Regions from separate parts of the Serratia entomophila genome, predicted to be linked through region 1. Evidence: predicted binding sites of a transcription regulator. Region 1 holds the regulator's gene; the other holds the start of a gene.

The links. The regulator LexA, encoded in region 1, represses DNA repair genes until DNA is damaged. The targets are predictions, from matches to a motif close to TNCTGTATGTACATACAGNA.
Region 2: the regulator LexA is predicted to act here: its motif matches at 2,757-2,776, upstream of umuD (translesion error-prone DNA polymerase V autoproteolytic subunit).

The regions. Positions count from the first base shown of each region.
Region 1 covers NZ_CP082787.1:4,486,165-4,490,797, reverse strand. Annotated here, with positions in the region: gene plsB (glycerol-3-phosphate 1-O-acyltransferase PlsB) at 1-824, opposite strand, end outside; gene KHA73_RS21580 (diacylglycerol kinase) at 974-1,342, shown strand; gene lexA (transcriptional repressor LexA) at 1,444-2,052, shown strand; gene dinF (MATE family efflux transporter DinF) at 2,204-3,541, shown strand; gene KHA73_RS21565 (CsbD family protein) at 3,858-4,067, shown strand; gene zur (zinc uptake transcriptional repressor Zur) at 4,169-4,633, opposite strand, start outside.
Region 2 covers NZ_CP082787.1:3,057,526-3,062,158, reverse strand. Annotated here, with positions in the region: gene KHA73_RS14910 (LysR family transcriptional regulator) at 1-689, opposite strand, end outside; gene KHA73_RS14905 (CoA transferase) at 812-2,308, shown strand; gene KHA73_RS24565 (hypothetical protein) at 2,502-2,636, shown strand; gene umuD (translesion error-prone DNA polymerase V autoproteolytic subunit) at 2,791-3,216, shown strand; gene umuC (translesion error-prone DNA polymerase V subunit UmuC) at 3,219-4,565, shown strand; gene KHA73_RS14890 (RbsD/FucU family protein) at 4,494-4,633, opposite strand, start outside.

The DNA of each region.
Region 1 (4,633 bases):
TTCCAGGTCCAGCTCAGCACGCGGTCGGAGAGGCGCACGGTCTCGTAAGAGAAGTCGGCGGCGATCTCTTCCATCAGCGCGATGGCGTTCTGCTGGGCTTTCTCGTGGGAAATTTTCTTGCTGCGCGCTTCGTCCTCGACCGCTTTTTCGATAGCTTTGGAGGCCAACAGCTTATTGAACAGATCCTGGCGCGCCGGCAGGCTTGGGCCGACCGCGGCCAGGCGCTGGCGCGAGAAGTGCATGCGCGCCACGCGCGCCAGTTTCTGCGCGATGGATTTGTCCGTGCCGTGTTCGGTGGCCATGCTGCGCAGCGAAACGGTATTGGAGAAGCGCACGAAGCTGTCGCGGCCGAGCCACAGCACGGCGAAGAATTTCTGCACGCCGTTCAGCAGGCGCAGGTGCGGAGTGCCGTGGCCTTCACGCCCCGGCGAACGGCCGAACATCACCGAAACCGGCAGCATCTGGATGTCGAGATCCGGGTTGCTGCGGTGCAGATCCAGATAGTCGTGGAACAGCTTGACCGACTCTTCCTTCGGCGTGTAGTAGCGGAACACGCGCGGGCCGTCGTGGATAAACACGTGGCTCGGCAACACCGTGCCGTCGATCTCCAGCGGGTTGAGGGGGTCGGGCAGATCCTGCGCCAGGCACTGGGTGCGCAGCGTCAGCAAATCCGCCTTGGAATTATAAGGCAAAACATACAAAATCGGCCGTGAGGGATCCAACCCTAACTCCGTCACCGGGTCTGAAGGGATAACCTTACTTCTTACCAACAATTTGAGTGGTAAATTCAATAATTTATAATAAATTTTACGCCAACCTGACATAACAACGTGAAGCCTCTTGTTAGCAATGCGCCGCAAGCATACCAGAAACCGGGTAGCAGATCTGTGGTGTTGGAAAACCGAGAGCCGATAGCGTTGACCGATCCGGGCTCTTTTTATTATGACTTACCTCTGAGAAAGGCACTGAAAACATGGCGAACCAAGCAACCGGCCTGACCCGTATTATTAAAGCCGCCGGCTACTCTTATAAAGGACTTTCTGCCGCCTGGCAGCACGAGGCGGCGTTCCGTCAGGAGCTGGTGGCGACCGTGCTGGCTATCATACTGGCGATTTGGCTGGATGTGGGTGCGATAGCGCGCATTTTATTGATCGGATCCGTAGCGCTGGTGATGATCGTCGAGATCCTGAACAGTGCGATCGAGGCGGTGGTAGACCGCGTCGGCAGCGAATACCATGAGCTGTCCGGCCGCGCCAAGGACATGGGGTCGGCGGCGGTGTCGCTGGCGATCCTGCTGGCGCTGTTCGTCTGGGGCTCGGTGCTGTGGCAGCACTTCGCCTGAGCGGAACGCTAATCCCTGATTTTTATTCATTCTTCGGTTCCCAATCCGAGCTTACCTGTATATACTCACAGCAAGACTGTATAAACAAACAGGGGGGCGGAATGAAAGCACTAACTACCAGACAGCAAGAGGTCTATGATCTGATTCGCGATCATATTTCGCAGACGGGCATGCCGCCGACGCGTGCCGAGATCGCCATGCGTCTGGGGTTCCGCTCGCCAAATGCCGCAGAAGAGCACCTGAAGGCGCTGGCGCGCAAAGGGGTGATCGAGATCGTTTCCGGCGCGTCACGCGGCATTCGCCTGCTGATGGAAGACGAAGAGGGTTTGCCGCTGATCGGCCGCGTGGCCGCCGGCGAACCGCTGCTGGCCCAGCAGCATATCGAAGGCCACTACAAGGTGGATCCTTCCCTGTTCAAACCGAACGCGGACTTCCTGCTGCGGGTCAACGGCATGTCGATGCGCGACATCGGCATTCTCGACGGCGATCTGCTGGCGGTGCACAAGACGCAAGACGTGCGCAACGGCCAGGTGGTGGTGGCGCGCATTGAAGACGAAGTCACGGTCAAACGCCTAAAAAAACACGGCAACGTCGTTGAACTGCTGCCGGAAAACAGCGAATTCCAACCGATCGTGGTCGATCTGCGCCAGCAGAATTTCACCATCGAAGGTTTGGCGGTTGGCGTGATCCGCAACGGCGACTGGATTTAACCGCCGCGCCCGAACGCTTGCGCCCTGATTTAAATCGCCCCAGCCTTGGGGCGATGTCATTTCTGATTCAATGTAATACCCAGGAAATTTCAAGACGTAGCCAACACGGCGGCAACTTGAACAGGAAGGGTATTCACGGGAACATTTCACCATGCGCCTGATTTCCGCCTTCACCAGCGACACCGATAAAGCCCTGTGGCGTCTTGCCCTGCCGATGATTTTTTCCAATATCACCGTGCCGCTGCTCGGGTTGGTGGATACCGCGGTGATCGGCCATCTCGATAGCCCAACCTATCTGGGCGGCGTGGCGATCGGCGCCATGGCCACCAGCTTCCTGTTTATGCTGCTGCTGTTCCTGCGCATGAGCACCACCGGCCTGGCCGCTCAGGCGCTGGGGGCGCAGAACCCGCAGGCGCTGGCGCGCGCCTTTATGCAGCCGCTGCTGTTGGCGGGGCTGGCCGGGTTGGCGATTGTGCTGTTGCGCCAGCCGCTGATTGATTTGGCGCTGGGGATCGTCGGCGGTAACGCCGAAGTCCTGCAGCAGGCGCGGCTGTTTCTCGAGATCCGCTGGCTGAGCGCCCCGGCGGCGTTGGCCAATATGGTGATCCTCGGCTGGCTGCTCGGCGTGCAATACGTGCGCGCGCCGGTGATCCTGCTGATCGTCGGCAACCTGCTGAACATCGCGCTGGATATCTGGCTGGTGATGGGGCTGGGCTGGAACGTACAGGGGGCGGCGACGGCGACCGCTATCGCCGAATACGCCACGCTGCTGCTCGGGCTGTGGCTGACGTGGCGCGTGATGCGCCTGCGCGGCATCTCACTGCCGATGCTGCAACAGGCCTGGCGCGGCAACCTGCGGCGCCTGCTGGCGCTGAACCGCGACATCATGCTGCGTTCGCTGTTGCTGCAGCTGTGCTTCGCCTCTTTGACCATTTTTGGCGCGCGGCTTGGCAGCGAAGTGGTGGCGGTGAATGCGGTGCTGATGAACCTGCTGACCTTCACCGCTTACGCGCTGGACGGCTTCGCTTACGCGGTGGAGGCGCATTCGGGCCACGCCTATGGCGCCCGTGACGACCGCCAACTGAGGAAGATATGGCGCGCCGCCTGTCGGCAAGCCTGTTTGGTAGCCTTGGCCTTTGGCGCGGTTTACGCCGTTGCCGGGCAGCAGATCGTGGCGGCGTTAACCTCGTTGCCCGAGCTGCGTGAGTTGGCCAGCCATTATCTGCCGTGGCAGACGGTGCTGCCGCTGGTTGGCGTATGGTGCTATTTGCTGGACGGCATGTTTATCGGCGCTACCCGTGGGGCGGAGATGCGCAACAGCATGGCGGTGGCGGCGGCCGGTTACGGATTGACGCTGTTCAGCGTGCCGCAGCTGGGCAACCACGGGCTGTGGCTGGCGCTGGCGGTATTCCTTTCGCTGCGCGGCCTGTCTCTGGGCTGGCTCTGGCATCGCCACCGGGTGCGCGGCAGCTGGTTTGCGGCAAGATAGCTCCATGTTCTTACCGTTTATTTATTAGATTTTCTTATGTTTTTATTTATATTCTGTTACATGTCATCAGCGTCAATTGGGTCAGGTTAGTTTCTTGTTTAATGGCGTTTTTTTCTAATATTTAATTTTAATATGGGTTTTTATTCTGGTTTTTTTATATTTACCGTTATCTGTGGCTACAATTAATCATGTGGCTGGCGAAATGAGTTGGGATTTGGCGCTCCTTTGGTCAACGTAAAAGACCATAAAAATTTCTTGGTTACACGCCTTGCCTGCCGCATCTAAAACTGATTCACCATGGGTTAACGGAGAGACTATGAACAAAGATCAAGCCGACGGTAACTGGAAGCAGTTGAAAGGGAAAGTGAAGGAACAATGGGGCAAGCTGACCGATGACGACCTGGCGGTTATTGAAGGGAAGCGTGAACAGCTTGTCGGTAAAATCCAGGAGCGCTACGGCTACCAGAAAGAGGCAGCCGAGAAGGAAGTGAAGTCCTGGGAAGAGCACAACAAGCATCGCTGGTAGCGCGATCGGCCGCAGCGGATTGCGGCCATGAGTTGCTATTGACGGTCTGGCGTCCCCCCTTGGCGCCATGGCCGCAGGTACAGGGAAGTACCTAACTCCGCTTATTTCTTCTTGATGGTGATGCTGTGGTCGTGTTCACCGCAATCATGCTTGCTGTCACAGGCTTCAACTTCAACGCATCCTGCGCACAGGCCATGGGCTTCCACTACGCTATGGCGCAGCGCAAACCCTGACTCTTTCGCCAGCTTTTGCAGCGTGTCTTCCACGCCCTCGGTGGTACGCTCGGTCACTTGCCCGCAGCGATCGCAGATAAACAGCGCGGAGGTGTGCATCGGCTGTTCAAAATGGTGGCACAGCACATAGCTGTTGGCCGATTCTACCCGGTGGATAAACCCTTGCTCCAGCAGGAAGTCCAGCGCGCGGTAGACCGTTGGCGGCTTGGCCTGCGGTTCGACGACGCGCAGCAGATCGAGCAGGTCGTACGCGCTGATGGCACCGGGCTGCTGCGCCATCAGGCGCAACACTTCCAGCCGCTGCGGCGTCAATCGCACATTGCGTTGCTGGCA
Region 2 (4,633 bases), 1.4 Mb from region 1:
CCGATCCCTCCGGGATTCACTTCTACAAAGGCTTGCTGCGCAAGTTGCGTGAGGCTCATTGATCTGCGGATCAGTGGATTATCTTTCGATGCTAAACATACCAGATCCCCTTGTGCAAAAGTCTCGGTTCGAAAGTCGCCAAAATCGGTTGGCCAAAACCCCACAACCAGGTCTAAACGGCCATGGGTAAGCAATGACGAAGCATTTTCCACCAAAGCCGGTTCCATGCGGATCATAAACTGAGGCGCTTCTGCGCGTATCGTGCTGAAGAGATCGTTGGCAATAATCGATTGCGTCGAATCGCTCATACCAATAACGAAGGACCGCACTTCCCGAGCTGGATCGAACATTATGCTTTCTCGGTATAGACGGTAGTTTGCGGAAAGGATCTCATCCAAAACAGATAGCAACGTATCCGCCCGTTTGCTGCGCAGCATGCGATTAGCACTCTTGATCAACAGCGGATCGCCAAGCTCTCGCCTCATCCGCTCCAGGGTACGGCTAACCGCAGATTGCGATGTGTTCAGCTGCCGCGCCGTTTCGCTCAGGTTACAAGTTTCTAACAGGAGTCGGAGCGTAGCGACGGCATTCAGTTCATGACTCCTCGCAACGCTGATCCACTGCATTAAACCGCCTGATACCGATGCGCTTGTTAAGGGGGCGGTTTCAAGCGATTGCCGTGTATTCATGCTCATCTCCTTGGTATTTCGCTTATATCGGACACGATATAGGTTGATGGTTAATCCAATACCTATACTGCGCTAACGCGAAAAGCTTAGCCGGAAATCCATAAATAGTGAGGAGAGGAATTATGTCATTAAGTGAACGTCAGCTCGGTATCTACCGAGCGATTTTAGAGGGGATTCAAATTGATCCCGATGCTTATCAGGGAGTCGAGATCGGCCAGACTCCGTCATCCCTCAGTACCACATCCCGCATTGAGTTCGCCGATTTTGCGACAGCCATCTTTGCTGCAATGGGCGTGTTGGTCAACCAATTAGGGCAGTTGCGTGGATTGCCGCAACAGCAAATCAGCATTGACAGACGGCATGCCTGCATGATGTTTAACAGTATCGCCTATTTTTTCCGCGCGGGTTGGCAGGTAGATATTAGTGCTGTGCATACCCCAGTTAATAACTTCTTTCGCACACGGGATAATCGATGGATCTTTTTCAACGGCGCCTATCCACATTTAAGAGCAGGCTTACTGCGCTTCCTGAATTCAACCGACGACAGGGGCGCCATCGCCAGGGCCGTCGCGCAATGGGATGCTCAAGCGCTTGAGGATGAGCTCGGATCGCTGAATCTGTGTGCTGGGATGCTACGTAGCCGCGAGGAGTGGATGGCGCATCCTCAGGGCCAGGCATTGGCTGCCGTGCCGCCGATTCAACTTGAATTTAACGGCAGGCCAACCCGGCGCCAGCTCTCAAAGGGGGCAGTGCGTCCCTTGCAAGGGGTTAAGGTGCTCGATTGCACGCACGTCATCGCGGGCCCGACTATCGGCCGCTTGCTGGCGGAGCAGGGCGCCGATGTCATTCATGTCCAATACCCCTATCACGACTCCATCTTGGGGTTCGATTTAGAAACCTCCTTTGGCAAGAAATGCGTTTATCTGGATTTCAACGACCCTCGCGATCGCCAGCGGCTCCTTGAACTGGCCGACCAGGCCGATGTTTTCATTGATGGCTTTCGTCACGGCGCGCTTGAAAAACACGGTTTCGTCGCCGAAGCGCTATGGGAACGAAATCCAGGCCTGATCGCGGTCGAAGCCAACTGTTACGGATTTAATGGGCCATGGGCTGGCCGTCGCGGTTGGGAGCAACTCGCTCAATCCGTGACAGGGCTTGCCTATCAGCACAGCGCGGGTAGGGCCGATCCTGCCTTGATACCCGCCTATTTCAGCGATTACGGCACGGGTTGCCTGGGGGCCATCGGTGTACTGGCTGCGCTTGAGCAGCAATTCACCGTAGGGCAAGGCTGCCGAGTGCGTGTTTCACTCGCGCGTACTGCGATGCTTGGCTTGGAATACGATGAAAATAGTGAGGTCGGGCAGCCAATTGGTGCAGAAGATCTTGAGCGCTATCTGGTGGATCAGGAATCGCCCCATGGCCTTCTGACACGGGTAGCGCCCGTAGCCCAAATGGATCAAACGCCGCCCTACGCGCGCTGCCCTGCAAGCTATCCGGGTACCGCTTCATTGAATGCGGCATGGGATAGTGAGCCGGAAAAAATACTGCAGGTTACGCACTCGACAACTCGAATCTTCCGTCAAGATATTGCACATTGGCGTGGGCATCAGGAACTTTGACATTTTCACCCGCAGGATAACTGCCATGCCGAAAATTGCTGTGCCCTCTTATCCGCGCGGTATTTCCTGCCCTTGAGGGGCGGATATTCACCTTCGGCGAAGGTGAATTCGGTTCATGCGACAGCCCCCTAATGAGATGTATTTCCAGGCTTTTTAAGCATATCCATTAACGAGCGGCCTGAGGATGCATGAGATGAAAAGTATTAAGCCGCTGCGCCAGATCGTCGCGTTGTCGGGCTTATTGAGGATAAACCTGGGCGCGGGCCAGCGGATCGCGCCGGTTTCTGCTGCAGGTTATCCACAGTTTTGGTGGATAACGTGTGCGTAATGCCCGCTGAAATCGGCGGAAGCTTTAAAAAAAATCACTCAGAAAATTATTATATTACGAGATAAAGCCTGCTCTGGTGCGAGGTTGAGGGTTGCACGTCTTGGCGTTTCGTTTATGATTAACTGTATGTATATACAGTAAAGTTATGATTATGATGAAGACACCTAATCTGTACGCATTTTCACCAGGCGAGCCGGTAACGCTGCCGCTGTTTGCCGAACCGGTGGCCTGCGGTTTTCCTTCCCCGGCGCAGGACTACGTCGAAAGCCGGCTGGATATCGGCAAGCTGTTGGTGCGCCACCCCAACGCCACTTACTTTGTGCGCGCCAGCGGCGATTCGATGGTCGACGGCAATATCAAAGACGGCGACCTGCTGATCGTCGACAGCGCACTGACGCCGGAGCATGGCAATATCGTCATCGCCGCCGTCGACGGAGAATTCACGGTCAAAAAACTGCAGCGCCACCCGGACCTGCGGCTGCTGCCGATGAACCCGGCCTATGCGCCGATTGTTTTCGGCGACGAAACGCAGCTGGAGATTTTCGGCGTGGTGACCTTCATTGTGTATGCCGCGGTGTAACCATGTTTGCCCTGGTGGATGTGAACAGTTTCTACGCCTCCTGCGAGACCATTTTCCGGCCGGATCTGAAAGGGCGGCCGGTGATCGTCTTGTCCAATAATGACGGCTGCGTGATTGCCCGCAGCGCCGAGGCCAAAGCGCTCGGCGTGCCGATGGGGGCGCCATTCTTCAAGATTAAGGATGAGATGCGCCGGCAGAATGTGGCGGTGTTTTCCTCCAATTATGCGCTGTACGCCGATATGTCCCGCCGGGTGATGGACACCCTGGAGGAAATGGCGCCGGCGGTGGAGATCTACTCTCTGGACGAAGCCTTTCTGCGGCTGGACGGAATAGACCGCTGCGTGGCGCTGGAGCGGTTTGGCCACCAGGTGCGCGACAGGATCCGGCAGGAGCTGCACTTGACGGTTGGCGTGGGCATCGCGCCGAGCAAGACGCTGGCGAAATTGGCCAACCACGCCGCCAAAAAATGGCGCAAAACCGGCGGGGTGGTGGATCTGTCTGAACCGGTCCGCCAGCGTAAACTGCTGGCGCTGATCCCGGTGGAAGAGGTGTGGGGAGTTGGCCGCCGGCTGACCCGCCAGCTGCAGGCGATGGGCATTCACACCGCGCTGCAGCTGGCGGACTGCGATACCCGGCTGGCGCGCAAAACCTTCAGCGTGGTGCTGGAGCGTACGGTGCGAGAACTGCGCGGCGAATCCTGTCTGCAGCTGGAGGACGAGGCGGCGGCCAGAGAGCAAATTATTTGCTCCCGCTCGTTCGGCCAGCGCCTGACGCACTACCCGCATATGCGCGAGGCGATCTGCAGCTACGCGGAACGCGCGGCGGAGAAGCTGCGCCAGGACGAGCGCTACTGCCGCAACGTGTCGGTGTTTATCAAAACCAGCCCGCATTCGGCGGGCGAAGGGTATTACAGCAATGTGGGCACCGCCCGGCTGCGTACGCCGAGCAACGACAGCCGCGACATCATCGCCATGGCGGTGCGTGCGCTGGAGAGCATCTGGCAGGAGGGGCGGCGTTACCTGAAGGGCGGCGTGATGCTGGGGGATTTCAGCGCCGGCGCCATGGCGCAGATCGACCTGTTCGACGATTGCCCGCCGCGGCGCAACAGCGGGCAGCTGATGGCCACCCTGGACAAGCTGAACCGGGAAGGGCGCGGCCGCGTCTGGTTCGCCGGCCAGGGCATCGTCAAGCCCTGGCAGATGAAGCGCGACATGCTGTCGCCGGCCTACACCACCCGGCTGGCGGACATTCCGCAGGCGCGGCTGGAGGGCGGGGCCTCAGACCACCGGCGCCACCGTCAGCAGCAGATTGGCGAAGCGGCGCTGCTCGCCGGAGGCGATCACCAGTAGCGTGCGATCCGATTTGACCGCCGCATAAAAATCCTCGCGCGGCAGGTGCTCGATGGTGCAGCCGGCAG